DNA from 2 places in the Streptococcus anginosus subsp. whileyi MAS624 genome. Region 2 is predicted to be linked to the other one. Evidence: predicted binding sites of a transcription regulator. Region 2 holds the regulator's gene; the other holds the start of a gene.
The links. Region 2 encodes Rex, which represses fermentation and respiration genes when NADH is low (regulators of the CRP and FNR family bind a similar motif). Its sites were predicted from a motif close to TTGTGAANTANTTCACAA; they were not measured.
Positions count from the first base shown of each region.

Region 1: a site for Rex is predicted at 12,267-12,284, ahead of adhE (bifunctional acetaldehyde-CoA/alcohol dehydrogenase). Genes of this name have one in related genera too.

Region 1 is NZ_AP013072.1:40,050-56,007, forward strand. It holds gene ANG_RS00185 (PTS transporter subunit EIIC) at 1-193, shown strand, start outside; gene ANG_RS00190 (MupG family TIM beta-alpha barrel fold protein) at 177-1,232, shown strand; gene ANG_RS00195 (MurR/RpiR family transcriptional regulator) at 1,464-2,309, shown strand; gene ANG_RS00200 (ROK family protein) at 2,377-3,261, opposite strand; gene ANG_RS00205 (dihydrodipicolinate synthase family protein) at 3,280-4,197, opposite strand; gene ANG_RS00210 (YesL family protein) at 4,223-4,870, opposite strand; partial or broken gene ANG_RS00215 (YhcH/YjgK/YiaL family protein) at 4,895-5,297, opposite strand; gene ANG_RS00220 (carbohydrate ABC transporter permease) at 5,365-6,195, opposite strand; gene ANG_RS00225 (carbohydrate ABC transporter permease) at 6,212-7,099, opposite strand; gene ANG_RS00230 (ABC transporter substrate-binding protein) at 7,211-8,536, opposite strand; gene ANG_RS00235 (N-acetylmannosamine-6-phosphate 2-epimerase) at 8,583-9,287, opposite strand; gene adhE (bifunctional acetaldehyde-CoA/alcohol dehydrogenase) at 9,580-12,231, opposite strand; gene ANG_RS00245 (acyltransferase family protein) at 12,603-14,420, opposite strand; gene ANG_RS00250 (MORN repeat-containing protein) at 14,410-14,823, opposite strand; gene ANG_RS00255 (low molecular weight protein-tyrosine-phosphatase) at 14,832-15,260, opposite strand; gene ANG_RS00260 (nucleotidyltransferase family protein) at 15,499-15,958, opposite strand, start outside.
Region 2 is NZ_AP013072.1:1,285,901-1,301,858, reverse strand. It holds gene ANG_RS06650 (bifunctional riboflavin kinase/FAD synthetase) at 1-816, shown strand, start outside; gene ANG_RS06645 (Spx/MgsR family RNA polymerase-binding regulatory protein) at 938-1,339, shown strand; gene ANG_RS06640 (UPF0223 family protein) at 1,341-1,625, shown strand; gene ANG_RS06635 (inositol monophosphatase family protein) at 1,609-2,382, shown strand; gene ANG_RS06630 (RsmF rRNA methyltransferase first C-terminal domain-containing protein) at 2,383-3,684, shown strand; gene ANG_RS06625 (phosphate ABC transporter substrate-binding protein PstS family protein) at 3,793-4,659, shown strand; gene pstC (phosphate ABC transporter permease subunit PstC) at 4,681-5,592, shown strand; gene pstA (phosphate ABC transporter permease PstA) at 5,582-6,466, shown strand; gene pstB (phosphate ABC transporter ATP-binding protein PstB) at 6,478-7,281, shown strand; gene pstB (phosphate ABC transporter ATP-binding protein PstB) at 7,324-8,082, shown strand; gene phoU (phosphate signaling complex protein PhoU) at 8,240-8,893, shown strand; gene radC (RadC family protein) at 8,980-9,660, shown strand; partial or broken gene ANG_RS06590 (gamma-glutamyl-gamma-aminobutyrate hydrolase family protein) at 9,657-10,345, opposite strand; gene ANG_RS06585 (redox-sensing transcriptional repressor Rex) at 10,373-11,017, opposite strand; gene ANG_RS06580 (DUF1831 domain-containing protein) at 11,181-11,528, opposite strand; gene ANG_RS06575 (cysteine desulfurase family protein) at 11,533-12,648, opposite strand; gene ANG_RS06570 (ribose-phosphate diphosphokinase) at 12,658-13,617, opposite strand; gene ANG_RS06565 (CYTH domain-containing protein) at 13,701-14,261, opposite strand; gene ANG_RS06560 (GTP pyrophosphokinase) at 14,357-15,028, shown strand; gene ANG_RS06555 (NAD kinase) at 15,012-15,830, shown strand; gene ANG_RS06550 (RluA family pseudouridine synthase) at 15,827-15,958, shown strand, end outside.

The sequences.
Region 1 (15,958 bases), 880 kb from region 2:
TGGTATCTTAGCTGTATTATTCCACTTAGGTACTGTCACTCAAGGGGTATCAGGCTTATTTGGTTTGTTAATAATGGTGCCTGGTACACAAATCCAATTTGTTATTGCAATGCTTGGTGCCTACTTAGCTGGCTTTGTAATCACCTGGTTCTTTGGTGTGGACGAGGAGCGAATCAATGCAATATACAACTGACCAGATGTTTAACACTTCTTTAGGCTTTTCCCTTTATACATCCAACAATTTAGAAGACAGCAAACAGTGGATAAGAGATTATAAAAAGGCAGGTTTCTCATTTGCTTTCACATCATTAAATCTTCTTGAAGAGGCAGACCAATCGAATAAAATACGTCCACTGCTTCAAGAATGTCAGAAACATTCTATTCATACCTTTGTAGATATTAATCGTCAAGTTTTAGATAGCTTCGGAATTGATGGATTAAAGAAACTCGGAATTGTTGCCCTGCGGATTGATGATGGCATTATTGATTCTGAGATCGTAATATTATCAAATCATTTTAAAATTGTTTTGAATGCATCCACTCTTACATCTCAAAAAATCAGTCGTCTAAAAATACAGGGACTAAAAACAAGCCAGTTAATTGCCTGCCATAATTATTACCCCAAACCATATACAGGATTGAGCCTTCACAAAGTGAAACAATTCAATCAGCAATTACACCAGTATAATATCCCTGTTGTTGCGTTTATTCCAGGAGAAATAAAAAGATTACCGATTTTTGAAGGTTTGCCAACTATTGAAGAACAGCGCCATATAAAACCTCTGCAAGCTGCTCTTGAATGCTTAGTAGCTGCTGAATGCGACTACATTTGTATAGGGGACAATGCACTCTCGGCCTCCTCACTAAGTAAATTTTCTTTCCTAGCAAAAGAGGTTATTCCATTAGAAGCCGCTGTCCCTTCTCCCTTGTATCATATGATTTTTGAAAATCGACTAGATAGTAGCGATTATGTTATTCGAGCGGCTTATTCGCGGCAACAACTAAAGCAATTTAAGCTATCAGGAACAATTCGGCAACGATATCTCGGCGATATTGTCATTGCCAATGAAAAATTTTTACGCTATGAAAAAGAATTAGAAATTTGTCTTTGCAACCTTCCATTAGACGAACGACAGACTATAATTGGAAAAGTCCGAAATGAAGATTTAGCTTTATTACATTATATTCAACCCCCATTTAAATTTTCTTTTGTGAAATTGAATGTCAAATAGTTTTTTATTAGTCGTTGGAGACAAGATCTATCAACTACTAATTTTTTAAATCAACCTCCTCATTTATGCGCTTACATTTATTATATCATTAATTTGGTTTACACATCACTTCGATAAAATCTTTCAATAAATTTACAATTCCAATCCAGCCTTATCTTAAAAAAGCATGTTATAATATAACTACATAAATAACAAATTGTTATATAGTAATGCAATGGAGATAGTGTTTGTATGAAAAATACGCAACGTATCATGGCGAGGATTGAAAGCCATTTTGATAGTATGACCGAGTTAGAAAAGCGGATTGCAAACTACTTTTTAAACCCTTCTAGTATCTACGACGATCTTTCCTCACAAAAAGTTGCGAAAACTCTCTACATCTCCCAAGCAGCATTGACTCGCTTTGCAAAAAAATGCGGATTTAAAGGCTATAGAGAGTTTAATTTTCAATATATTCACCAATTGCAAGGTAGTATTGAGCAAACAGAACATTTACAAAACGACCTATCTCGTAGAGTTCTACGAAACTATGCTCAAATCCGTCAACAAACTGAGGAATTGGTTGATGAAGACAAATTGCTACGCGTTGCCAATCTTATTGAAGCAGCTGACCGCGTCTATTTCTTTGGAACGGGAAGCTCTGGTCTTGTCGCACGCGATATGAAATTGCGCTTCATGCGGATTGGTGTTATCTGCGAAGCTTTGACAGATCAAGACGGCTTTGCTTGGACAACCAGTATCCTAGATGAAAATTGCTTGGTTATTGGATTTTCTTTGTCCGGAGGAACGCAATCTATCATCAACAGCCTCATCGACGCTCAAGCAATGGGCGCTAAAACGGTGTTAGTAACAGGGCACCCCAACAAAGTCAAAGAAACCTTCACTGAAATCATCACTGTTGCCATTCAAAGCAAACCAGAGTATATTTTACGCATTTCAGCACAATTTCCTATGCTACTTATGATCGACCTCCTTTATGCCTTTTTCCTAGAAATTGACCGAGAAAGAAAAGAAAAAATCTTCAACAGCTTTTGGGAAAATCAAAAATTAAACGGCTATTACAGACGACACAAATAAGGCACCAAATAAAAATGAGCATCTCCTCACTAAGGATTTGCTCGTTTTCATTATAGAAGGCTTTTCGTTAATGATGTTTATTTTTAAAGTGATAATAAGCTCCAAACATCCCCGCAGCATTTTGATGATGAGCGAAAGCGAGCTTGGTTTTTTCAGCAATACTTGGCACCAAACAGGCTTTCATAGCAGCCTCAATTCGAGGACGAAGAATGGCCTCTTGACCCATAATGCCGCCACCTAAAATCACCACTTCTGGATTGACCACATAGCAAATATTCGCAATCCCTTGCCCCAAATAATTGACCATGCGGTCGATTCCTTGGATACACAGTGTATTTCCTTCTGTTGCTTCTTTGAAAATGCGGCGGCCATTCCACATAGTAGGATCTTCTCCGTGAAGCTCTGCTACATAATCGACCAAGGCAGTCGTTGAAGCCACATCTTGGAAAGCACCGTCTGGCAGATACACATAACCGACTTCACAGGCCGAATTACTAAAGCCGTGAAAAACCTGACCATCCACCAGCAAGCAGCCACCGATACCCGTTCCAATCGTCAAACAAATCGCAATGTTCGCTCCCTTGCCACTTCCTGACATAACTTCCGCTAAGCCAGCACAATTGACATCATTTTCAATCTCACAAGGAACGGCAAATGTTTCTTCTACCACTTTCTTGAACTGAGTACCTGCATAGTTCGGAATCTGAGGACCAGCATAAAAGATTTCTCCTTTATCTGGATCGACCATTCCAGCTGAGGAAATACAAATCCCAGCAACCGAAGTCTGCTCTAAATAACTTGCTACAATCCCCTTCACCTTACGCAAAATTTCTGGACTGCCTTTATGAGCCTCTGTTGGTATTTCATGCGCTTCCAGCAAGGTGTCGGTATCATCAATCAGACCATATTTGATATTTGTTCCACCAATATCAATGGCAATGTATTTTCTCATAATCCACCTCTTTTTCTATTATAGGAATGCTTCCTTAGCTGCACAAATCAAGCGCGCCGCTTCTTCTACAATCGGACGATCCGCGCCTGTCACTGGTGTTAATGGAGAACGGACAGAGCCGATATTCAGATTTTCATTGATTTTCAAGACTTCCTTGATGACGGAATACATATTCCCATGAGCAGCTGTTAATTTCCCGATGATAGCATTAATGGTAAATTGCAGTTCTTTTGCTTTTTCCAATTCTTTGTCCGCAATCAATTGATTGAGCTTCAAGAAAAGTTCTGGCATTGCGCCATACGTTCCGCCGATACCTGCTCTTGCTCCCATCAGGCGACCGCCTAAGAATTGCTCATCTGGACCATTAAAGACGAGGTGGTCTTTCCCACCAAGTGCTGCAAAGGTTTGAATGTCTTGGACAGGCATGGAAGAGTTCTTCACACCAATCACGCGTTCATTTTTGAGCATTTCTGCATAGAGACTCGGCGTCAGAGCTACACCTGCCAACTGCGGAATATTGTAAATCACAAAGTCTGTTTGTGGTGCAGCTGCGCTAATGTCGTTCCAATATTGGGCAACCGAGTATTCTGGCAAGCGGAAGTAAATCGGCGGAATAGCCGCAATAGCATCCACTCCCAAACTCTCTGCATGACGCGCCAACTCCATACTATCCTTGGTGTTGTTGCAAGCGACGTGAGCAATAATAGTTAATTTCCCTTTTGCCACCGCCATGACTTCTTCTAAAATCAATTTTCTATCAGCAACACTTTGGTAGATACATTCACCAGATGAACCATTGACATACAATCCTTGAACTCCTTTTTCAAGAAAATATTCTACCAAAGCTCGCACGCGCTCTGGATTAATCTCGCCTTGATCATCATAGCAAGCATAGAAGGCCGGAATGACCCCTTCATATTTTTTTAAATCTCTCATATTTTATTCTCCAAGTTAATTGGTTTTATCGTTTATACTTATTAAAAATAGTTTCCATAATAGGCAATTGCAAAAAAACTAAGGCTGCAAAGCCAACTAATACAAAAAGAGTAAAGCCCAGTAGCAATACAAATCCTGAACTAGAGAGGAAAAAGACAATTACAGCTAATAAGGCTATCATCAAAAAGAACCACAGAAAATGCAAACTCACCATGATCAGTCCTGTTTGTAAGAGATCTTTTACCGTCATTTCAAACTTAGCTGCCAAAGGATAGACACATAAAAATAGCAAACTAGCAAAAATGATGACGCCGATACAGGTTGCTTTTAACATTTGAAACGGCATGGTTTCCTGCCTCCAAAAAAGCAGGAGGTCAAATAGACTGATTCCTACAATCAGCAGCTCTAGCAAACTAAGTTTTAAACCGACCTTCCAATTTTTCCTAAATGCTTGCACATACGTTGCTGTGACTTTTACACGACGTGCACCCTTGATTGCAAACAAGGTCTGATACAAGCTAACTTTTGCAATGCCAATCGTGACAATCGGTAGACAAGACAAAAGAAAGATGAGGTTCACAGTCACCAAATCTAATATTTTCTCACATATTTTCATAAAGAAATTATCTGTATCAAATATACTTCGTATTAACTGAGAACCTCTCTTTTCCATGGTTCTACCTCCTAATCAACTAGTTTAATCATTGAGCAAAACTTTTACGACACATTTTTTGACCTTATCACCTTTAGCAGCAAATCTATTGGGCTGATGTGGTTCGTTGGGCAAAAATGCAGCCAAAATTCTGCTTGTCCAAATAAAGTGGATAGAGCTGCTCACAAATCACAAACCCAATATCCTTCTTTTTATCATACGATTCTCTTACTTCTTTTACTCTTGTGCCATATTGAATGACTTCATGCCCTTCCAAAAGAAAATGCAAATCCATATAATCTTGATGAAATTCACATTCATCTGTCACTTCGGAACTCAATTCATTTTCCTGTACAAACAGAAAGGCTTTTTCTCCGTCAATCTCATACCGTCCCGAATCATAATCGTTTAAATCGTGCGTCAAGAGATAATCAATGGCACAATCCAAATTCTAATGGATACCTTTGTAGTGGGCGAGATTTTCCAATTCATCGAAAATCATTTGGTCAGCCTCCTTATCCTTTCACAGCTCCCATGGTAATACCTTGCGTGAAGGATTTTTGGAATACCAAGAAGACAGCTACAATCGGAACAGCTGCCATAGCAGCACCAGCCATAATCAAACCGTAGTTGGTCGCCATTTCAGCCTGCATCGTTGCTACCCCTAGTGAAATCGTTAGATTCTGCCGCGATGTCAGCATGACCAATTGCATAAAGTAATCATTCCATGTGTTGATAAAGGTAAAAATGGCAAGGGCAGCAAAACCTGGTTTTACAATTGGAAAAGCTACATTCCAAAAAGTCCGAATTTCACCACAGCCATCAATCTTAGCAGATTCCAACAATTCCGTTGGGATATTTTCACTAAATTGTTTCATGAGGAAAACTCCAAAAGGCCAACCGACAAGAGGCAAAATAACCGCAGCTAGTGTATCATGAATTCCCATAAAGTTGACAATACGGACCAAAGGAACCAGTACTACTTGTTTAGGCAGAGCCATAGCCGCGATAAAAGTTGCAAAAAGGATTCGTTGACCATAAAAGCGTTTCTTCGCTAAAACATAACCTGCTAAAGAAGATGTAATGCAGACCAAAAACATGGTCGCTAGCGAGATAAAGACACTATTCCACATCCATTGCAAGGCTGGGTTTTGCACCATTAACTGCTCAAAATTTTCTAGTGTTGGCATTTTAGGCCACCATTGAGGTGGAATGACAATCGTGTCTGGTTGAGACTTAAAGGCTCCGGTCAAAATCCAATAGAAAGGGAAAACAAAGAGAACGGTCAACACCAATAGAATAATCGTTGAAATAACCGTAAAGGCACTGATTTTTTTCTGTTTCATCTTGTCTCTCCTTTCTTTAATATTCGACATCATTTCCAAGAATCTTGAATTGGGCAAAGCTAATCAAAGCAATCATGACAGCTAAAAATACTCCCATGGTATTAGCATAACCATATTCAGATAACTTGAAGGCTTTTTCATACAGGTAATACATCAATGTACTGGTTGAATAGTTTGAACCTCCGGATGTCAACAGCTGAATCAAGGCAAAACATTGGAAGGAATTGATTGTTGTAATGATCGCAATATACAGAGTTGTTGGCAAGAGACTTGGCCATTTAATCTTCCAAAAAACTTGCAGCTCTGTCGCTCCGTCAACACGCGCAGCTTCCACTAATGAATTGTCAATGTTTCCCATAGCAGCAATATAGAGAATAATAGGCTGTCCGACAGAAGTTGTCAACAAAATCACAATAATCGCCATCAATGCCCAATGCTTATCTCCTAGCCAAGAAATATTCTGGTTGATAACATGCCCCGACTTCAGTACGAAATTCAAAATCCCTGACAGCGGGTCGTAAATCCATTTCCATACAACCGTTACAGCTACACTGCCTGTTACTACCGGCAGGAAGAAGACGAACCGATAAAATGACCGTGCAATCGCATTCTGACTATAGGTTTGAGAAGCCACAAACAAAGAGAACAACACAACAATTGGTACCGAACCAATAACGATAATCACCGTATTAATGAGAGATTTAATAAAGACTAGATCTTTAAACATTCGCGAGTAATTGTCCAATCCAACGAATGAAAAGGAAGTCATAGAATAATTAAAGAAACTCGTTACAAATCCCATCACCATCGGTGCCAATACAAAGACAATAAAGAATAATAGAACTGGTGCCAAAAAAGCATAGGAAATCACCGTTTCTCTCATTCTTATTTTATTCACTTTCACATTCAACACCTCATTTAGCTAGAGGAGATACTGACCTCCTCTTTTTGATAAAAAATTCCCTTTTCCTATTTTATGAAACCAACAACAGAAAAAGGGAAATCGTTACATTATTTATTTTTTACTTTTTTTAATGGTTTTATTTGCTTTTTCTGTAAAGGTCTTCAAAGCAGATTCAACTTTTTCATCGCCATTTGAAACAGATTGCAACATTGGGAACCAGAGTGTTCTCATTTCTGCAAATCCATCAATCGTGTTGTAATATGGTGAATAATATTTTGTCCAAGTGCTGATTTTTTCCATCCGTTTGTCATTATATAATTTTCCAAATGAGGAACGGACTGGGAAGGCACCTGTACGAACAACATTTTTTGGCCCCCACTTTTTATCATCCGCAATAAATTTGACAAACTTTTTAGCAGCTTCTACTTTCTTTTTATCTTTATTGTTAAAGATACCAAAACCATTTACAAGGTATTCCAAAGCTGGTTTTCCGTTATCTGATGGGAATGGCACTTCCACAACTTCGACGCCACTGGCTTTCAAGAGTTTAGCTTGGATGCCTTTTTGCGCAGGTGCCCAAAGAACAGTATAAGAAGTTTGTCCATTTGCAAAGTTTTGAATATCTGCTCCACCATCGAATTGAGAGCCGTTTGTCATCAAACCATCTTTAATCCAACTAACTGCTTTATTTAGCCCTTTGACAAAGTTTGGACTGTCTGTTGTATATTTTGTCACTTTATCATCTGTAACAGAACCACTATACAAATTAGCAATGAAAGCACGTGTTCCTTGGTCACCACCTTGACCATTACTGAAGAGCGAGCCAGGAGTATACCCTTTAGCTTTCAATGCTTTTAATACTTTTTCAAAGTCAGCAGTTGTCCAGCCCTCTTTAACAAGGTCTAATACACCAGCTTCTTTCAGCATTTTCTTGTTCAATGCCATGTAAAATGGCGCAGAGCTAATTGGATACATATAGGCTTTGTCACCAGCTTTGCTGGCCTGAATGATTTGATTGTTATTGACATCTTTGACAAAATCATTTGTAAAGAGATCGTTCAATTCTGCCAATTTACCATTTTTACCATATTGAATAATCCGACCCGGTGCGTCAAAGAGGACATCTGGTGCTGTTCCTGCTTCAATCGCCGTTGTGATTTTTTCTGGACCAGATTTGAAATCAATTGTTTCTAGTTTCACTTTAATATCTGGATTGGCTTTTTCAAATGCTTTGATAATTTCTTTTTCATAAGTTCCAACACCATCGTTTGCTTTTTCTTGCGTGAAGACTGGGAAAGCCCACCAAGTAATCTCTGTCTTACCAGAAGAATTACCTGAATCAGCTGACTTGTTTGAACCACCTGAATTTCCACATGCTGCCAAAGATAAAATTGCAGCTCCTGCAACTAACGAACAAAGTATTTTCTTCATCCTCATATTGTTTCTCCTTTTGTTTTATCCTTCTATACGGATAGAGTTGTTCCTAATTTTCACGTACTGCTGCAACAAAACGCTCTGTGATTTCTTTTGGACGCGTAATGGCACCACCTACTACAATTCCTCTAACACCTAAGTCATGAATCGTTTTAGCTTCACTTGGATAATGAATTTTTCCTTCCGCAATAACATCCAAACCTGCATCACATAAATTTTTTATCAGATCAAAATCCGGCCCCTCACATTGCAAACTATAAGAAGTGTAGCCCGACAAAGTTGTCCCTACAAAGTCCACACCCGCTTCTACCGCAGCAGTTCCCTCTTCAAAGGTGCTCACATCTGCCATGAACAATTGATGAAGATATTTCTCCTTCACTTGCTTGATGAAATCCACAATCTTTAAACCATCAAACCGCTCCCGCTTTGTACAATCAAAAGCAATCACTTCAATATCAAGAGCTGCCAGTTCATCAATTTCTCGCATCGTTGCGGTAATAAATGGCTCTTGAGGTGGATAATCTCGCTTGATAATACCAATAATGGGTAGCGAAGTGACCTCTTTAATTTCCTTAATATCCCGCACGCTATTCGCTCGAATACCAACAGCGCCTCCTTGTTCAGCCGCTTTCACTAAAAGAGGAATAACCCCACCTGCATTAGTATAAAGCGGTTCATGTGGCAGAGCTTGACAGGAAACAATAATGCCATCTTTTATTTTGGCAATCAGCTCGTCTTTTGTCATTTTTGCCATAGACAGCCTTCTCCTTTACTATTGTAGATCGATTTTTAAAGCGCCTTCAATCTCACGATGTTATTATAACTATTTTTTAAAGCGCTTTCAACAATATCTGAATTTTAGGTTTTAATTTCTGTAAACGCTTACTTTTTCTTAAATTCTGAAAGTAGTTTCAACAAAAACACCCCAAATGTTAGACATAGAATCTAACATTTGGGGTACTGTTCTACGATAAGCGGAAGAAATACTCTTCAACAATTGAAAAACCTCCCTACTTTTTTGTAGGGAGGCATGACTGATAAACAACTTATTTCCGACGTCCTGGACGTTCTTTGTATCCATAATATGCATCTTCAATGATTTCTTGCATATGGTCAACCATTGGAAGACGAGGATTCGCTGGTGAACACTGATCTTCATAAGCTAAGAATGCTAACTCACGAGAATGTTCTTTCCATTCTTTCTCATCGATTCCTTGATCACGGAAGTTCATTTTAATTCCTACACGCTCACCAAGTTCGTAAACCGCTTTGGCATATGATTCAACGCCTTCTTCTGGAGTAGAAGCTGGAAGACCGAGCAATTTAGCAATATCTTGGTATTTTTCATCAGCACGGTAGTAGTTGTACTTAGGCCATGTAGCTGCTTTAGCAGGGCGAGTACCATTATAGCGAATAACATACGGCAACAGGATGGCATTTGTCCGACCATGAATTGTATGGAATTGTGCACCAATCTTGTGAGCCATTGAGTGAGAAATTCCAAGGAAAGCATTGGCAAACGCCATACCCGCCATAGTTGAAGCATTGTGCATCTTTTCACGAGAGTGGAAATCAGCATTCTTCACAGAATTTTCAAGATGTTCAAAAACTAATTTAATCGCTTGCAATGCCAAACCGTCTGTAAAGTCATTTGCCATTTGAGAAACATAGGCTTCTGTCGCATGTGTCAATACGTCCATACCAGTATCAGCTGCGATAAATCCTGGAACAGTCAATACCAGCGCAGGGTCAACAATAGCAACTGTCGGCGTCAATGAATAGTCTGCAATTGGGTATTTACGGTTATTAGCTTTATCAGAGATAACAGCAAATGGAGTAACTTCTGAACCTGTACCTGAAGTTGTCGGAATACCGATAAATTTCGTTTTTCTGCCAAGCTGAGGGAACTTGAAGGCACGTTTACGAATATCCATGAATTTTTGAACAAGGTCATGGAAGTCTACTTCTGGTTGTTCATAGAAAAGCCACATAACTTTTGCCGCATCCATTGGTGAACCACCACCCAAAGCAATAATTGTATCCGGTTTGAAGGTACGCATCAAATCTGTTCCCTTCATTACAGTCGAAATATCTGGATCTGGTTCAACCTCTGCAAAGATTTGATAGGTTACTTTATTGCGACGAAGTTCTAACTGCTCAATAATGCGGTCAAGGAATCCTAATTCAACCATTGAGTGGTCTGTGACAATCATGACACGCTCTACATCACGACATTTTTGTAGATATTGAATTGAATTGCGTTCGAAGTATGTTTTTGAAGGAACTTTAAACCATTGCATATTATTATTACGTCTTCCTACTTTTTTGATATTCAAGAGATTTACAGCACTGACATTATCACCAACAGAGTTGCGTCCATAAGAGCCACATCCTAATGTTAATGAAGGTAAAAATGCATTGTAAACGTCCCCGATACCACCGAAAGTAGAAGGTGAATTGCAAATCACACGAATCGCTTTTACAGCTTTACCAAATTCTTTTGTCAATTCTTCATCTGCTGTATGAATAGCCGCTGAGTGACCAAGTCCATGGAATTCAACCATTTGACGAGCCTTGTTAATGCCGTCTTCACGAGATTCTGATTTCAAAACAGCGATGACTGGTGACAATTTTTCACGTGTCAACGGTTCTTTTTCGCCAACTTCCTTACATTCTGCAGCCAAAATATTTGTATCTTCTGGTACAGAGAAACCTGCTTGCTCCGCAATCCAAACAGCTGATTTACCAACAATATCTGGATTTAATTTAGCACCTGCGCAATTTTTGCTGTTGGCTTTCACACCAAAGCAGAAATCTTCCAAAAGAGCTTTTTCTTTCTTATTGACAAAGTAAGTGTGATAAGATTTAAATTCTTCAAGAAACTCATTGTAGACTTCTTTATCAATGATAACAGCTTGCTCAGAAGCACAGACCATTCCGTTATCAAATGATTTGGACATCACGATATCATGTGCTGCTTGGCGGATATTTGCTGATTTTTCAACGTAAGCTGGAACGTTACCAGCACCAACTCCAAGAGCAGGTTTGCCGCATGAATAGGCAGCTTTTACCATGGCGTTCCCACCAGTCGCAAGGATTGTTGCAATCCCTTCGTGGTTCATCAAAGCTGTTGTTGCTTCCATAGATGGCTGTGTAATCCATTGAACACAATTTTCAGGTGCACCTGCTGCAATCGCTGCATCACGTACGATTTGTGCCGCATGAGCAGAAGATTCTTGAGCTGATGGGTGGAAAGCAAAGATAATAGGATTACGCGTTTTCAAAGAAATTAATGATTTGAAAATTGCTGTTGAAGTTGGGTTTGTTGTCGGTGTGATTCCACAGACAACGCCGACCGGTTCTGCAATAAGTGTCAAACCAGTCACGTCGTCTTCATCAATGATTCCAACAGTTTTGGTATGGCGCATATTGTTTACCACATGTTCACAAGCAAAGAGATTTTTGGTTGCTTTGTCTTCAAAAACACCACGCCCAGTTTCTTCTAGAGCATGTAAAGCCAGTTGACCATGTGCATCAAGCGCAGCAACAGAAGCTTTCGCAACGATATAATCAACTTGTTCTTGATCTAATTTACGCATTTCCTCAAGCGCAACAAGACCCTTTTGAACAAGTTCATCCACGTGTTTTTGAGCAGCTAAGACTTTGTCTTCTTTTGCTACAGTTTTTTTATCAGCCATATCTTCCTCCAATGGTTCTTAGGATTTTAAAACCCTTGTTAATTTTTTCACAAGATTATTATACCCTATTTTCCTGATATTGTAAACACTTTCACTTAAAATTCACAATCTTTTTATTTTATTTTGTGAAAACCTTTTAAAAACGCCGCTCTAATCACGTTTTTACAATCTATATTGTGAAATAAATATAAAATATTTATTTCACATACTTTCTCTGAAATTTGTTGAAATACAGCAATCAATAAGAAAGCGCTTTCTTGATTTAGGCCTTCATTTTTTGCTGTAAAATCACCAAATAATATTTAATATGAAAAAACTCTATGAACACTAAATCCATTCACAGAGTTTCGACTGTTATTCAAAATATAAAGCTACTTCTTTACACTTCCTTTTTTCGTTGCCTCATCAATCGTTTGTTTGATTGTTTGAGCATAGAGCTCACCGCCCTTGGTGATTGTTGTTGTCTCTGAGCCAAAGTGTACATAATCAGTTCCGTACCAAATTTCTGGGTGTTGGATAGCAGTTTGATACCAATCCGCCACAAATACATAATCGTATTTTTTCGCCAATTCCAATTCATACTGACGTGTCTTAACTGCCAGGCTAGAAGCATTATGTGCTGTCCGACCATCATACGGCGTCACTAAAACCAAACGATGTCCTTTCGGTAGTTTCTCAATAAATTGATTGAGCAAACTTTCGTAGTTATCAACCGTATTAGTTCCTAAGGCTAAGACCACTGTCTCCAGAAGTACTTTGTTTGAAATATCAGTTTGATAGACTTGCAAGCCCGATTCTAAGTTTCGACTGACTGCTGCATCCACTTGAATTCCCGGCATAGCCTGCTTGAGCCATTCACTTGCTCGCAAAGCTACCGAATCTCCGATAACTGTCGTACCCTTTGCTACGTTGTATTGACTGGCACTCACATTATCAGCTTGGGTACGAGTGATCTGCATTTTACTGTCAGCTTGATTTAACCCATTGACGAGCAAATTTTCTTCAAAGGCACCAATTTTCGGAGCAGTCATGATCATGACAAAAGCAACCAGTGTTAATGGAATCAAACTATAAAATACAGGCGTTGTGATTTGCTTGATGTCCATCTTCAAGCCAAATATTTTTGGCTCCCTACCTGCTAATGTTGGCTCTAACAGATAGAAAGAGAAAGCCGCCAAGGCAAAGGAAAGCACGGTTGTTAATAGAACTGCCCATCCATTGCCCATCAATTGGGAAAAGATGATGTAAAACGGCCAATGGAACAAATACACGCCATAGCTCGTATCCGCAATAAATGTGATAACGGGCGGCTCATCAACATGCGGCGTTTTATCGTGGAGCACACGCGTTGCTAAAATCATCACGACTGAAAATACCGTTGCCAAAAGGAAACCAAATAGATAAGTCAATAAATTATCAAATCTCAAGAGGAACGTTAGTAACAGCAAAGCTGCAAAACTACCACCAAGTAGATAAAAGGTCTTTTTTAAATCAAGCGCCTGCTCCATTTTACGAAAAGGTGCTCCCAAATCACTCACACCCGAAAGTGTCGCTAGGATACTTCCTGCAAAAAACGGGAAGATATGCGTGAAACTTGAAAAGTAAATCACAGAAAAGTTTGAAGAGAAGAAGCTTCTGACAAACATAGAAAGAAAACTAATCAAGAATAAAGCAGATGATAAAAGAAAAATCATTCCACGAAATTGCCCAACGGTTTTACTTTTTTTCGCTAAAAACCAAGTAGCCACACCCCACAATAGATAGTAGTGCATTTCCAAGGCCAAACTCCATGTATGTACAAAAAGATGCGGGATAAACTGACTTTCATAATTTCCGCCAGATAAAATTTCAAAAAAGTTTGTCACAAACCCTAGAGCCGCAGCAATCTGTGTGCCAATACCAGCTACAAAATCTTTCCGAATCAACACTGTAAAAGGCATGACAATCAAAACCATCAACACAAGCGGTGGCACAATCCGATAAAAGCGACGTTTCAGAAAGCCTCTGAGATCAATTGCCTTACTTCTAGCAAATTCATCAATCAGGAGTGATGTAATCAAAAAGCCTGAGAACGTAAAGAATATATCCACACCAATAAATCCACCAGGAAAAGCCTTCTGAAAGAAATGATAGAGTAAAACTAGGAGTAATCCTGTTATCCTCACTAATGAAAACCATTTAATGCGCATTTTGATAAATCCCCTGTTTAAACTTTCCCTTGTAAACAACATTATTTTCTGTTGTTAATTTACCTTGTCCTTCAGGCTGACCGTTAACAAAATTACCCTCATATTTCCAGCCAGTCTTAGCAGTAAATGTTCCTTGTCCATCAAAAGTGCCATTTCTAAAATGACCTTTATAGACATCACCATTCTTAAAAGTCAATGTTCCTTGACCATTCATTTTCCCACGGACGAGACTGCCATTATATTTGATTGCTCCTTTATCCAAGGTCAATGCCCCTTGACTGGGAATACCTGATGTAAAAGCCACCATCGCTGATAGGACAATAACCGTTACTGCTAGCAATTCCAAGTTATGCCTTGTGAGATAAATTTTGTACTTTTCGTAAAATTCTTTTAATGTGTCCATTCTCTCCACTAATCTTCGCTCTTTATGCGCTTAATCCATTTCTGACAACCTGCCAAAACAAGCCGGTAAGTCTCGTCAAAATCACCTGTGTACCAAGGATCTGGCACACTTCTCTCTTCAAATTGAAATACTTTCTCCAGATATTTTCCCGGTGCGATTTTCCTCAAATCTTGAAAATTGGATTCGTCCATTCCTATAATATAATCAAAGTCTACAAAATCCTGCTGTGAAATTTGTTGAGAAGTTTTGCTTTGGTCGTAAGGAATGGCATATTTCTTAAAAATCGCCTGCGTTCCCGAATGGATTGGATTCCCATGTTCCCAATCCGAAGTCGCACGACTTTCAACATAAACACCATCTGTCAAATCTTTCATCACAAATTCTGCCATTGGACTGCGACAGATATTTCCCAAGCAAACAAACACAATTTTTTTCATAGCATAGACCTCTTTACTATTATAACAAAATCTAAAAAAATAGGAATTTAAACCCCTGAGAATTTTTGAATTCTTTTAAAAGCACAAAAAGCCGCCGATTGGGCGACTCTTATAGGGAGATTATTATGAAAAAGAAAAGTTTTTAGGAGTTCAAGTTAAGTTCTTCTCAACTTGTAATTATAGTATACCGATTCTGACTTAAATTTTTCTTAAAGATTTTACTTTTTTCCAAAAAATTTTAAAGAAATTCAATTTGAAGATTGTTCCACTTCTTCTGCCAATCTTTTTTCTGTATTCTCATATTATAGATCTGTCTCCTGTCTGCATCTTCTAGGAAATGCGGAGTGGGCTGAACACGAAAATGGAGAATATCGTCTAAACCATAGGGAGCAAAGAATTCCAGCTGTCCATTATCCAACAAACGTAAGCCTACAGCTGTACAGCGCTCTGGATATTTACTCATGGCATCTTGCGAGCTAGTATAAGATTGGGTATTTGGACTGTGGATATGCATATAGACTTGATTCTTGACTTCCCAATGGTAATGTGGAAATTCTCGCTTGAGCCGATTTTCAATGTTGAGTGTTTCCTCATAAGAAACATCTGGGTCAAAGAAAATCACATCCACATCCGTCTCTGTATCAAAGCCGGGCTTGTCCGACAGGATATTCCAGATGAAATTTCGCACCGAACCAGCA
Region 2 (15,958 bases):
AGAAAAATGGCAGCAGAAAAGCATTTGAAGATTGCAGTGCTGACATTTCCAGAATCTCCCAAATTAGCCTTTGTACGCTACCAGCCTTCTTTAATGTTTCATTTGACTAGTCCAGAAGATCGCTTGCAGCAAATGGAAAATCTTGGTGTAGACTACCTTTATTTGATTGATTTCACCAGCCAGTTTGCTCGTAATACGGCTGAACAATTTTTTACAAAATACGTCTCGCGTTTGAAAGCAAAAGTTGTCATTGCGGGATTTGACTACCACTTTGGTTCAGATCGAGGCAATGCAGAAGATTTGGAGAAACTATTTGACGGACAAGTTATCGTAGTTCCTTCTGTAAATTTCAATGGAGAAAAAGTTAGTTCAACTCGCATTCGAGAAACAGTACTAGCAGGAAATGTCGCCGAAAGCAATCAATTGTTAGGCTATTCGTTATCCACTAGAGGAATTGTCGTTCATGGCAATGCAAGAGGGCGGACGATTGGCTATCCAACGGCAAATCTTGCTCCGCTAGATCGGGTTATTTTACCAGCAGATGGGGTCTATGTGGTTGATGTAGAGCACGATGGGCAGATATATCGCGGAATGGCTAGCGTTGGAAAAAATGTCACTTTTGAAGGTGATGAACTTCGTTTTGAAGCTAATATTTTTGATTTTTCACAAGATATTTACGGTGATACTATTCGTATTTTTTGGTTGGATAAAATCCGAGATATGGTAAAATTCGACAATGTGGACGAACTAGTCAAACAACTGCAGGCTGATGAGGAAATCGCAAGATATTGGACACCTAAAAACGCAAACCACTAAATCATGTATTAAGCTTCTTATTTTTCCTAAAAAAATAGGAGAAAATTTGTAAAAATACCTAGTAATCTTACATAAAATTTAGTATAATGATAACAGTTACAAATAATAAGAAGAGAAATGCATGGTTACACTATTTTTATCACCGAGTTGTACAAGTTGTCGCAAGGCGCGTGCATGGCTATCCAATCATGAAGTTCCTTTTGAGGAGCACAATATTATGACTAGTCCACTGTCTGCACCAGAATTGCAACATATCCTTTCTCTGACGGAGAATGGGACAGATGACATTATTTCAACTCGTTCAAAAATTTTTCAAAAATTAAATTTAGATATTGAAAGTTTATCAATTTCCGAATTGCTTCGTCTAATTGAGGAAAATCCAGGTCTTTTACGTCGCCCGATTATTCTGGAAGACAAGCGAATGCAAATTGGATTTAACGAAGACGAAATCCGTGCGTTTTTGCCTCGTGGTTATCGTAAACAAGAATTGCGCGATGCAACTTTGAGAGCTGAGATTGAATAATATGAATAAAAATTATCGTTACCCACTAGACATGTCGTGGAGCACTGAAGAGCTTGCTTCAGTGCTTTCTTTTTTGAATGATGTTGAGCAGGCTTATGAAGCGAAAATAGCAGCAGAAAAGATATTAACATCTTATCAACAATTCAAAAAAATTGTTCCAAGCAAGGCTGAAGAAAAGCGTATCGGACGTGAGTTTGAAGTAGTGAGTGGCTATTCTCTCTATCGAGCTGTTCAAGCTGCAAAACTAAAGGAGAAAGGAACGTTTTCTCTTGGAAAAGAAATTTAATTTTGCCAAGCAAATCGTACTGAATGCGGCTTCTTATATCAAAGAGCATTTGAATGATCAGTTGCAAATCGAGACCAAGTCCAGTCCGACTGATTTGGTAACCCAGATGGACAAAGAAGTTCAGAATAATCTAGTAACTTGGATTTTAGAAGCTTATCCTGCGGATCACATTTTAGCTGAGGAAAATGACTTGCGGCATTCTATTTCAGATGGAAATGTTTGGGTCATTGATCCTATTGACGGCACGAATAACTTTGTAGCACAAAAAGCAGATTTTGCTGTTGTTCTGGCTTATTTTGAAAATGGCATTGGTCAATTTGGTGTCATTTATGATGTGATAGGAGATAAATTGTATCACGGCGGTGGTCAATTTGATGTCTATTGCAATGAGCAGAAATTGCTTCCCTACCAAGATCGCCCTTTAAACCAGTTTTTAATGGCATCAAATGCTGGTATTTTTGAGCGCAATGATTGGGGAATTGCGGATTTGGCAAAAGAAACCTTGGGCGTTAGAGTGTACGGAAGTGCTGCGATTAGTTTTAGCAAGGTTTTATCAGGACAACTGTTGACCTATATTTCCTATATTTGGCCTTGGGATTATGCTGCAGCTTCCATTATGGGAGATAAGCTAGGCTATACGACATTGACATTTGAGGGTGAGGAGCCTGATTATGAAAGCCATCAAGGTATTATGATGATTCCAACTATGAAATTGAACGAAATTAAAAAATACATATATCGAAAGCGAGAGGATTAGATGAATTTTCCAAAAGGATTTGAAGAAACGTACAACAATCTTTTGGGAGAGGAGGCTCCCTCTTTTTTTCTAACTTTCGATGAGGAGCCAGTTTCCGCTTTTCGGGTCAATCCATTAAAAGAGCAGCAAAAAACTTTTCCAAATCCTATTCCAAATACGAACTGGGGTTATTATGGAAAAGTTTCTGGAAAATCAATAGAGCATGTCACAGGATTAGTCTATTCACAAGAACCTGCTGCACAAATGGTTGCCCAAGCTGCAGCGCCACAACAGAATATGAAAGTACTTGATTTGGCAGCAGCGCCGGGTGGAAAATCCACTCATCTATTGTCATACTTGAACAACACAGGCCTTCTTGTTTCCAATGAAATCAATCCAAAACGATCTAAAGTGTTAGTAGAAAATATTGAGCGATTTGGAGCGAGAAATGTTGTGGTGATAAATGAATCTGCTGATAGGTTAAGCCAAGTTTTTCAAGGTTATTTTGATTTGATTGTCTTAGATGCACCTTGCTCTGGTGAAGGAATGTTTAGAAAGCAGCCAGAGGCAATGGAGTATTGGAGTGAATCTTATCCTGCTCAATGTGCACAGCTTCAACGTGAGATATTGGAAGATACGATAAAAATGTTGGCGACGAATGGTGAGTTGATTTACTCCACTTGTACTTGGGCACCAGAAGAAAATGAAAAAATAGTTGACTGGCTGTTAGAAAATTATCCACTTGAATTAGTTGAAATTCCAAAAATCAATGGCATGGTGGCTGGTATTCAGTTTTCGGAAACAGCACGCATGTATCCTCACCATTTCAAAGGGGAAGGGCAATTTGTTGCAAAATTTCGTTTTTGTGGTGAGCAGTCAGCTAAAAAGACAAAGACAAGAAAAAGCTGTTTGACATCGGAGCAGAAGATGTTGTGGAAAGAGTTTCAAAGAGAACATCTTGCCATAGAGCTAACTGGAGAGTTACAGACTTTTGGTGAACATTTATATCTATTGCCACTAGGTCTTCCAGATCTATCGAAACTTAAAATTGCCAGAAATGGTTTGCACCTAGGTGTTTTTAAGAAAAAACGATTTGAACCGAGTTTTGCTTTGGGACTGACTTTAAAACCAAGTGAAGTAAAGCACATAATTGAAATTGATGAAGAGCAGTTTAAAAAGTACGTTGCCGGGGAGACAGTCAATCTCCATCAGAACACTGCAAATGGTTGGTATCAAGTTGTTGTCCAAGGTAATGGTTTAGGGTTTGCAAAAGTGACTGGAAATATTCTGAAAAATTATTTTCCAAAAGGCCTGAGATTTTAATAAAAAATCTTTCCAAATGTCTAAAGATATGCTATAGTGAGATTAGATGTGAAAAGATTAGGGAAATCTTAGAATGAAAATGCTTTCACATCTGAAAAGGAGTTTCATGTGATTAAACACAAAAAAATACTTTGGGCAGTCACTCTCGTGATTTGCAGCATTGGTCTTTCAGCCTGTTCTTCCTGGATTAACCGCGGTGAGGCGATAACAGCAGTTGGCTCAACAGCTCTACAACCGTTGGTTGAAGCAGTTGTAGATAAATACACCGAGGAAAATCCGAAAAAAATTGTAAATGTGCAAGGTGGAGGATCGGGAACTGGATTATCACAAGTCCAATCCGGTGCAGTAGATATTGGAAATAGCGATTTATTTGCAGAAGAAAAAAGTGGTATCAATGCGAAGGCTTTAGTTGATCATCAGGTCGCTGTTGCAGGTACTGCTATCATAGCAAATAAAAGCATTAAGATAAACAACTTAACCACAGAGCAGCTACGTAAAATTTTTACCGGAGAATACACCAATTGGAAGCAAGTTGGTGGTCAAGATTTGGAAATTACCATCATCAACCGTGCCGTTGGTTCTGGTAGTCGAGCAGTTTTTGATAGTGTTATTATGAAGGGCAAAGAAGCCAAGCAGGCGCAGGAGCAGGATTCTAACGGAATGGTCAAAACAATTGTTTCACAGACTCCAGGTGCCATTTCTTACTTAGCTTTTTCTTATGTGGACACGAGTGTGAAAAGTTTAAACTTGAATGGCTACAAGCCAACGAAGAAGAATGTGACAACGAACAACTGGCCTATTTGGTCTTATGAGCACATGTATACTAAGGGAGAACCTAACAAATTAGCTAAAAAATTTCTAGAGTATATGATGACAGCAGAAGTCCAAAATAATATTGTTGGTAAAATGGGTTACATTCCTATCAACGACATGAAAGTTACTCGTAGTCTTGACGGAACTATCAGCTCAAAGTAAAAGAAAGAATTTGGGAATAACATGAACGAAGTAGCAAAAAAAATGCTGACAAAGTCAAAAAACTCTCGTTTAGAAACATTTGGAAAAACCATTACTTTTCTTTGCATGAGTTTAATTGTTTTTGTCGTTGCAATGATTTTATTATTTGTAGCGGAGAAAGGACTTTCGACTTTCTTTGTTAATAAAGTAAACATCTTCAGTTTTCTTTTTGGAACAAGGTGGAATCCATCCGGTAAGGAATTTGGTGCTTTACCAATGATTCTGGGATCTTTCCTCGTAACTCTCCTATCAGCTTTATTAGCAACACCATTTGCAATTGGAGCAGCTGTTTTTATGACGGAGGTTTCCCCTAAAGGCTCAAAAATTCTACAACCAGCTATTGAACTTCTAGTCGGAATTCCATCGGTTGTGTATGGATTTATTGGATTACAGGTAGTTGTTCCCTTTGTTCGCAGTATCTTTGGTGGAACAGGTTTTGGAATCTTATCAGGAATTTTTGTTCTTTTTGTCATGATTTTACCAACGGTGACCTTTATGACAACAGATAGCCTGCGTGCTGTACCGCGGCATTATCGAGAAGCTAGTATGGCAATGGGAGCGACTCGTTGGCAAACGATTTGGCGTGTGACGCTAAAAGCAGCTCGCTCAGGTATTTTTACGGCTATTGTCTTTGGAATGGCTCGTGCCTTTGGTGAAGCTTTGGCGATTCAAATGGTTGTCGGAAATTCAGCGGTTATCCCAACTTCTCTGACAACACCTGCTGCAACCTTGACCTCTATTTTAACAATGGGAATTGGCAATACCGTTATGGGAACCGTTAATAACAATGTCTTGTGGTCGCTTGCTCTGGTTCTGCTTTTGATGAGTTTAGCCTTCAATACTGTGATTAAATTGATTACAAAGGAAAGAGGTAAGAAGAACTATGCACGCTAAAAAGATGGATAAATTGGCAACAGGCGTCCTCTATACCATTGCAGGAATCATTGTTGCTATTCTTGCTTCTTTGATTTTGTACATTTTAGTAAGGGGCTTACCTCATGTTTCGTGGAAATTCTTGGCGGGACAATCGTCTTCATACCAAGCGGGCGGCGGAATTGGAATTCAGCTCTATAATTCATTGTTTCTGTTAGTTATCACCTTGATTATTTCCATTCCTCTGTCAATGGGAGCAGGGATTTACTTATCTGAGTATGCAAAAAAAGGTCCGGTAACAGATTTTGTCAGAACCTGTATTGAAATTTTATCATCCCTGCCGTCCGTTGTTGTCGGTCTCTTTGGATATTTGATTTTTGTTATTCAATTTCAATATGGTTTCTCAATCATTTCTGGTGCTTTGGCTTTGACTGTATTTAATCTGCCACAGATGACACGTAGTGTGGAGGACAGCTTACAGCATGTACATCATACACAGCGTGAGGCTGGGCTTGCACTTGGCATCTCCCGCTGGGAAACGATCGTCCATGTCGTCGTTCCAGAAGCGTTACCAAGTATTGTGACAGGGATTGTATTAGCTTCTGGGCGTATTTTTGGGGAAGCTGCTGCGCTTATCTATACAGCAGGTCAGTCTGCCCCAGCACTTGACTGGTCAAATTGGAATATTTTCAGTGTAACTAGCCCAATTTCTGTTTTCCGTCAAGCTGAAACTTTGGCTGTTCATATTTGGAAAGTCAATAGTGAAGGAACGATTCCTGATGCAGTAGAAGTGTCAGCTGGGTCAGCAGCAGTACTTCTTATCTTTATTTTGATCTTTAACCTTGGAGCTCGTAAGCTCGGAGGTTATCTGCATAAGAAATTAACATCTGCCTAAAAGGAGAAGAAATGACAGAATATAACTGGAATGAAAAACATATTGTTACTTTTCCTGAGGAAGAGGTTGTTTTATCAACGAAGAATTTGCATGTTTACTATGGTAAAAACGAATCCATTAAAGGGGTTGATATGCAGTTCAAGAAAAATAAGATTACAGCTCTTATCGGGCCTTCAGGTTCTGGTAAATCAACCTATCTTCGCAGCTTGAATCGGATGAATGATACGATTGACATTGCTAAAGTCACTGGTGAGATTTGGTATGAAGGTATTGACATTAATCGCCCAGATATCAATGTCTATGAAATGCGGAAGCATATCGGAATGGTCTTTCAAAGACCAAATCCTTTTGCTAAATCTGTTTACCGCAACATCACCTTTGCGCATGAACGTGCCGGTGTTAAGGATAAGAAAATCTTAGATGAAATTGTAGAAACATCTCTAAAACAAGCAGCTCTGTGGGAACAAGTAAAGGATGACCTTCATAAATCTGCTTTGATGTTATCAGGCGGTCAGCAGCAACGTCTCTGCATTGCCAGAGCCATTTCCGTGAAGCCAGAAATACTTCTAATGGATGAACCTGCTTCTGCACTCGATCCAATCGCAACAGCGCAGTTAGAAGAAACGATGTTAGAGTTGAAGAAGAACTATACGATTATCATCGTGACCCACAGCATGCAGCAAGCGGCGCGTGCGAGCGATTATACTGGTTTCTTCTATCTTGGTGATTTAATCGAATATGATGAAACTGCCAATATTTTCCAAAATGCTAAGTTACAGTCTACGAATGACTATGTTTCTGGTCATTTTGGCTAAGAAAATTGCTGCTTAATTAGAATTTATTAAAGGATTATCAGAATGACAGAACCTATTTTACAAATCAAGGACTTGTCGGTTTATTATAACAAAAAGAAAGCTCTTAATAGTGTATCATTGGATGTATTGCCTTATGAGATTACAGCTTTGATTGGTCCTTCTGGGTCGGGAAAATCAACCCTCTTAAAAGCAATTAATCGCATGGGTGATTTAAATCCAGAGGTGACAACGACAGGCACTGTAATTTATAACGGGCACAATATTTACAGTCCACGGACAGATACGGTGGAGCTTCGCAAAGAAATTGGAATGGTTTTTCAACAGCCCAATCCATTTCCAATGACGATTTATGAAAATGTTATTTACGGTTTGCGAATCAATGGCGTTAAAGACAAAGAGGTACTAGATGAAGTAGTTGAAACATCATTAAAAGGAGCATCTATTTGGGATGAAGTGAAAGATCGTTTGAATGATTCAGCGATTGGCTTGTCAGGAGGTCAGCAGCAACGTGTCTGTGTGGCTCGTGTTTTGGCGACAAGTCCGAAAATCATCCTTTTAGATGAGCCAACATCAGCACTTGATCCCATTTCTGCAGGAAAAATTGAAGAAACACTTCATGGGCTGAAAGATCAATATACAATGTTACTCGTGACCCGCTCAATGCAACAGGCTAGTCGTATTTCAGATAAGACAGCTTTCTTCCTAAATGGCGATTTGATTGAGTTTAATGCCACGAAAGAGATGTTCCTCAGTCCGATTCATAAGGAAACGGAAGATTATATCACAGGCAAGTTTGGTTAGAGATTGTAATTGTTCACTACAATATTGTGGTTATTTTTAATGTTTTGGAGATTGCTGATTCTCCCTATATATAAATGCACATATACTTGTAGACAAGAATTATGTAAAAAGATGGATTTTCGTATAAAATTCTTTAGATCTTAGGAAAGGAAAATTTATGCTTAGAGTACAATTTGAAGAAGACTTAGCAAAACTCCATAACCAATTTTATGCAATGGGAAATGAAGTTTTGTCACAGATTAATCGCACAGTTCGCGCATTTGTGACCCACGACCGCGAATTAGCAAAAGAAGTAATCGAAGAAGACGCAGAAGTGAATGAGTATGAAGTAAAGTTGGAGAAAAAATCTCTGGAAATTATTGCTTTGCAGCAGCCAGTTTCACAAGACTTACGCACAGTTATTACAGTTTTGAAAGCAAGTAGTGATGTGGAAAGAATGGGCGACCACGCTGTTTCCATTGCACAGGCGACGATCCGCATGAAAGGAGAAGTTCGCATCCAGTCTGTTGAGGAAGAAATCAGCAAGATGGGGCGTGATGTTAAAAACTTTGTGGAAGCAGCGCTTGATCTTTACCTTAATGGCGATGTGGACAAGGCTTACGAAGTAGCTGCTATGGATGAGAAAATCAATCAGTACTTTGATGATATTCGAGACCTAGCAACGCAAGAAATTAAGTCAAATCCAGATTTGATTGTGACAGGTCGTGATTACTTCCAAGTTATTTCGTACTTAGAACGTATTGGTGATTACGCCAAAAATATCTGTGAATGGGTTGTTTATTTTGAAACAGGTAAAATTGTTGAAATGTAAATACTAACTAAAAAAATTTGAGAATCATTTCTCAGATTTTTTATTTTCCTCTTCTTTTTCCGAATAAGGATATGAGGAGGTTTTTTATGTATAGTATTTCATTTCAGGAAGATTCTTTGTTGCCAAGGGAACGTTTAGTTGCAGAAGGTGCAGAACAATTGAGCAATCAAGAATTGTTATCCATTCTTATCCGCACGGGCAATAAAAAAGAAACTGTTTTTCAAGTTTCTCAACGAATTTTATCAACTATTTCTAGTTTGAATGATTTGCGCAATATGACGCTACAAGAATTGCAATCAATCTCTGGAATTGGTCGTGTCAAAGCTATTGAATTACAAGCTATGATTGAATTAGGACAGCGAGTCAGTAAGGCAGAATTGATTACGCAAGAGCAAATTTTAGGTAGTCAAAAGCTGGCGAAAAAAATGCAACAAGAATTGGGGCATAAGAAGCAGGAACACCTTGTGGCTTTATATCTGAATACTCAAAACAAAATCATTCATCAGCAGACGATTTTTATCGGTAGTGTGTCAAGCAGTATTGCAGAGCCACGAGAAATCCTGCATTATGCTGTAAAACACATGGCGACATCCATTATTTTGGTGCACAATCATCCGTCAGGAGCTGTACTGCCAAGCAAAAATGACGATGAAGTGACCAAACATGTAAAAGAAGCGTGTGAATTAATGGGCTTCATCTTACTGGATCATCTCATCGTCGCAGAGAAAGATTATTATAGTTATCGCGAAGAAACAGACTTGATTTAAAGTCTATTGACAACATAGTCAAACAGCATTCGATCTTTAGGACGTGTTTCAAATAAGAATTCTGGATGCCACTGGACTCCCAGATAAGCGATTTCATCAGTTGTTGTAATGGCTTCAATGGTGTTATCTTTCGGATCACGGGCAATGACTTCTTTTCTGCTAAATCTTTGATACTCTGATGATGGAAAGAGTTGATATGAGACACTTCGCCGTAAATCTTTTCCAAAACAGAACCGGATTTAGTGACTAGTTTTTGAGTAGTATATTCAGCAGAACTATCTTGCCAATGGTGCTCAATATCTTGATAAAGAGTTCCACCCATTGCAACATTAAACAATTGCGTACCGCGGCAAACGGTAAAAATTGGTTTTTGTTGCTGGATAGCTTCATGGATTAAGGCTAATTCAAACAAATCACGCTCCAAATGGTAATCATCACTGTCAATTGTTTTTTCTTCGCCATAGAATTGTGGTGATACATTTTGCCCACCCGTTAGGATAAGTTTGTCAATCATCTGGATGTAGCACCGTGCCATATCTGCATCTCCAATCGGCAATATGATAGGAGTTCCACCAACTTCTTTTACGCCCTCTACAAATCCTTTAGCAGCATAGCTCATGATGGCAAATTCGTCTTCAGGGTTGGGTCTTTCATTTCCAGTAATTCCGATAAGGGGTTTCTTCATAAATAAATATCTGCTCTTTCTAATTATTTAATACCCTTTTTTCATAAAGTAGAGGAGTGTTTGCAGCTCACTTGTCAAGTCAACATATTGAACAACAACATCTTTTGGAACGGTTAAGTGAACGGGTGAGAAACTGAGAATACCTTTTACGCCAGCTTCTACAAGGATAGTTGCCACTTCTTGAGCTCTTGTACTTGGAACCGTCAAAATAGCGGTCTTTACATCTATATCTTTTAGTTTATCATTTACTTGTGAAATGCCATAAATAGGAATCCCGTCATTTGTAGTCGTTCCAACTTCAGGATGATCATCGGTGTCAAATGCCATAACAATCTTCATTTTATTACGTTCATGGAAGCGGTAGTGGAGTAATGCGTGTCCCATATTACCGATACCGACTAACATCACATTGGTAATAGAATGATCATGAAGTAAATCAGCAAAAAAATTCATGAGTTTTTTTACATCATAACCATACCCACGACGACCTAATTCACCAAAGTAAGAAAAATCACGACGAACAGTTGCAGAATCAATCCCAATTGCATCTGCGATTTGTTTTGAATTGGCTTTTTCAATTTTTTCGGAATTAAATCGTTTGAAAATCCGATAATACAGAGAGAGCCTTTTAGCAGTTGCGCGTGGAATGGTTGTATTTTTTTCAGATTTCACAAAATCACATCCTTTCAAAGACTATTTTATAGAAAGTTTGTGAAAAAATCAACTTATTTGATAAAAATAGAAAAGGAGTAGGACAAAATCAAAGATTTTTGGTTTGTTTCCTACTCTTTATTGTTTTACTAATGATTTAAAAATGAGTTTTTAAGCTATTTGTTTATTGTTCTTGTTTAGTGAAAATACCACGTTCTACCAAGCTATCCATTAAGAAATAAAACTTTTCTTGAATGATGTGATTGTCTTCTGATTTAAAAATATTCACTAACCGAAGGCCAGATTTGTCTGTGATGTTGATTTTTACACCTGAAAGGTTTTTGTTGATAATGATTTTCAACAAAAAGCCGTCTCCACTATTGGGAACATTTTCTAATAAGCGTGTCAATTCGTAATTTCCAACTTTGGTTTCAGCAAATGTGTTATCACGCAAAGTAAATTTTTTTACGTTTTCTCCAAGAGAGTAGCTGTATGGGCAATCTTTTAAGTGAATAGTGGTCTGAAAAGCCATCTATTTATCCTCCTAAAATTTCTTTTAATGTTGTAGTAAATTGTCGAACTTCTTCTGAAGTATTTTGTTCTGAAAAGCTAATGCGGATAGATTCCTTTAATTGCTCTGAATCACTACCATACAAAGCTTCAAGAACATGACTGGGCTCAACGGCACCTGCTGTACAAGCAGAGCCAGTTGAGATAGAGATTCCAGCTAAGTCTAAACGCATAAGTAGTAAGTCATTAGCTTGTTTAGGAAAGCCGAGATTTATTACATAGGGGAGTGCATGAGAATCATTATTTATATAGTAATGGATTCCGTCAAGTTCAGAGAGAAGTTGCTGTTTCAAACTTTCAACATGTTCCATGTTTTCTTGGTAGCAATTGAGGCTCTCCTTTAGAGCTGCAACCATACCGGCAATAGCCGCTAAATTCTCAGTTCCTGCACGTCTTTTATCCTCTTGATCTCCACCGTGTAAAAATTTGTCAAATTTTACATGATTGAAGTACAAGAAGCCGACTCCTTTAGGACCGTGAAATTTATGAGCCGATGCACTCATGAAGTCAATTCCTAGTTCTTCAGGATACACAGGTAATTTGCCTATAACTTGCACAGCATCCACATGATAAGCAGCGGGATGATGTTTCACAATGTCAGCAATTTCTTTGACTGGAAGCATATAGCCTGTTTCATTATTGGCGTACATGGTTGAGACAAGTATTGTATCTTCTCGAAGGGCTTCTTTTATCTGTTGAGCCGTAATCTCTCCATTTTTAGGTTGGATATAAGTAGCTTCAAAGCCAAATTTATCCACCAGATATTCAATCGTTTCAAGAACCGAATGATGCTCAATAGCAGTAGTAATAATGTGTTTTCCTTGATCCTGATGGGCTAAGGCATATCCTTTTATGGCTGTATTGTTACTTTCTGTTCCACCAGATGTAAAGATGATATGTTGACTATTAGTATGAAGCAGTTCAGCAAGCTCTTGTCGGACTTCGCGAAGAATTTTACTAGCAGCTCTTCCGTGGCTATGAATGCTAGATGGATTGCCAAAGGTATTTTCCATAACCTGTGTCATAGCAGTAATAGCAGCTTTTGACATGGGAGTTGTTGCTGCATTATCGAAATAAATCAAGATTTCTCCTTATTTCTTTTTATTGTAAGCAAAGAGAGGACTAACTGGCTTTCTTTTATGAATACGAACGATTGCATCTCCGATTAGCCCACTTGCAGTAATGTATTGAACATTTTTCGGAGTTTTTTCTTTCGTTGCAACTGAGTCAGTAACCAGGATTTCTTTGATAGGAGAGTTATCTAACTTTTCAGCGGCTCCCTCAACAAATAAACCATGACTAGAAACTGCATAAATCTCTGTTGCACCTTCACGTTCAACGATTTTTGAAGCTTCCGCAAAGGTACGTCCGGTATTTAAAATATCATCAATGAGAATAGCTTTTTTGCCAGCAACATCTCCGATAATGTATCCTTCGTTACGATGAGAATCGTCTTGTGCATAGTCAATAATCGCAATTGGAGCATCTAAATGTTCTGCTAAGCTTCTAGCACGTTTAACACCAGAGTTTTTGGGACTGACCACAACTACGTCCTCGCCAGACAAGCCTTTTTCGCAGTAATGTTTGGCAAAAAGAGGAACGGTGTAAAGGTTATCAACAGGGATATCAAAGAAGCCTTGAACTTGGACAGCATGCAAATCTAGGGTTAGAACACGATCAACTCCTGCTTTTACCAACATATTTGCTACGAGCTTGGCTGTAATTGGTTCGCGAGGAGCGGCCGTTCGGTCTTGACGAGCATAGCCAAAATATGGCATCACAACATTGACAGAATTAGCGCTGGCGCGATTGCAAGCATCCACCATGATGAGAAGTTCCATCAAATGATTATTGACAGGAAAACTTGTTGATTGAATGATAAATACATCAAAGCCACGCACACTTTCCTCGATGTTTACTTGGATTTCTCCGTCTGAAAATTGACGTGATGAAAGTTTTCCAAGAGGCACATCAGCAGCTTTAGCGATTTTTTCGGCAATATCGTGATTGGAATTTAGTGCAAACAACTTCATCTGTGCTTTATCCGTCAGTATATCCATCATAACTTATTAAGACTCCTTTTGATTTCTACACTCCATTTTATCAAAAAATAAGTAAAATTTCAGCTTTTTATTCATAAGTTTTGAGCAAATCTTGCAACTTTAGGTTTTGCATATTTATAATGGATATGATGAGCTTGTAAAAAGCACTCGAATTGTTCTTTTCCAGTTTTTGCATCTGTCACTTCCAGCTCTAATTCGTAGTCTGTTTTGTCAAAATAATGATTTTCATCAAGTGCCATTAAGCCAATAGTGGTTTCTTTTTCATAGCGAATAGTTGTTAAGCTCCCTAGCACCTTTAATTCATCGAGATTGATAGCAGCGTGAGTCAGCAGGGTGCGTATTTCTCCTTCAGGTAGCACACATGTATTGATGAGTGTGTGACACTTTTCTAAAGTAAAAGATTGATTGTATTCCATATTACCGACCTGTTGCGGAATTTTCAAAGTTAATTCGGCACGATTGTCAAAAGCACGAATTCGAAGTGCCATTTTTGCATCTCGGATTAAAAAGTCGGCTGTGTCAATATAGTAGTTTGTCTGTTTGATAGCAGATACATCAGAAAACAAGGGGAGCAGTTGTTGGTGCTCATTCTTTGTCAGAAGTGTTTTGTATTCAATTTCTAGGTGGTTCATTTTCCAATCCTTTTCTTTTGTTTGAAAGCGATTTATGTTATAATAAGTATTGTGTTTATTTTATAAAAAAATAAGTAAAATGACAAGGTGATAGTATGGAAGTAGAATGGGAAGAGTTTCTGGATCCTTATATTCAAGCGGTTGGTGAGTTGAAAATCAAACTGCGCGGGATTCGCAAACAATACCGAAAACAGAAACAGCATTCTCCGATTGAATTTGTAACAGGTCGTGTAAAACCGATAGAAAGTATCAAAGAAAAAATGGCTTTGCGTGGGATTAAAGAGGAAAATCTAGCGCAAGATATGCAAGATATAGCTGGTTTGCGTGTAATGGTTCAATTTGTGGATGACGTAGAAGAAGTTTTGGATGTTTTGCGAAAGCGCCACGACATGCGGATTATCCAGGAGCGAGACTATATTAAAAACCGTAAGGCTAGTGGTTATCGAAGCTACCATGTCATTATTGAATATCCTGTTGATACAATTAATGGCAATAAAATCATTTTAGCAGAAATTCAAATTCGTACTCTGTCCATGAATTTTTGGGCAACGATTGAACATTCTCTGAATTATAAGTATAAAGGAGAATTTCCAGATGAGATTAAGAAACGTTTGGAAATTACAGCAAAAATTGCCTATCAATTAGACGAAGAAATGGGAAAAATTCGCGATGATATTCAAGAGGCACAAGCTTTATTTGATCCAATTAGTCGTAAATTAAATGATGGCGTAGGAAATAGTGACGATACAGATGAAGAATACAGGTAAAAGAATAGGGATTATCAGTAATCGCAGACGGCAAAGTCAAGAACTTTGTCGCCAATTAAAACAAAAATTAAAGCAAAATCATTTTATTTTGAATGATAATAATCCTGATATTGTCATTTCAATCGGTGGCGACGGGATGCTTTTGTCAGCCTTTCACAAATATGAAGATCAGCTAGACAAAGTTCGCTTTGTTGGTGTTCACACAGGACATTTGGGCTTTTATACAGATTATCGAGATTTTGAGTTGGACAAACTAATTGATAATTTAAAATTAGATACGGGCGCAAAGGTGTCCTATCCGATTTTAAATGTTAAAATTTTCCATGGAAATAATGAAATTTGTATAAAGCGTGCATTAAACGAGGCGACAGTCAAGCGTTCTGGACGAACAATGGTCGCTGATATCATTATCAATCAAGTGCATTTTGAGCGCTTTCGTGGTGATGGCATTTCAGTATCAACTCCGACAGGAAGCACAGCTTACAATAAATCGCTAGGCGGAGCTGTTCTCCACCCGACTATTGAAGCTCTTCAGATTGCAGAAGTTGCAAGCTTAAACAATCGTGTGTTTCGGACTTTGGGCTCCTCAATTATCGTTCCTAAGAAAGATAAAATTGAAATTATGCCGACTTGGAATGATCGACATGCAATTTCGATTGACAATCAAAATTTTATGATTAACAATATTTCTAAAATTGAATTTCAAATCGATCAACATAAGATTAACTTTCTTGCTACACCGAGTCATACGAGCTTCTGGAATCGTGTCAAAGATGCCTTTATCGGCGAGGTGGAGGAATGAGGTTTGAATTTATCGCAGATGAGCATGTGAAAGTCAAAACCTTTCTAAAAAAACAGGAAATTTCCAAAAGTTTACTTGCAAAAATTAAGTTTTCTGGCGGGGATATTCAGGTAAATGGCAAAAAGCAA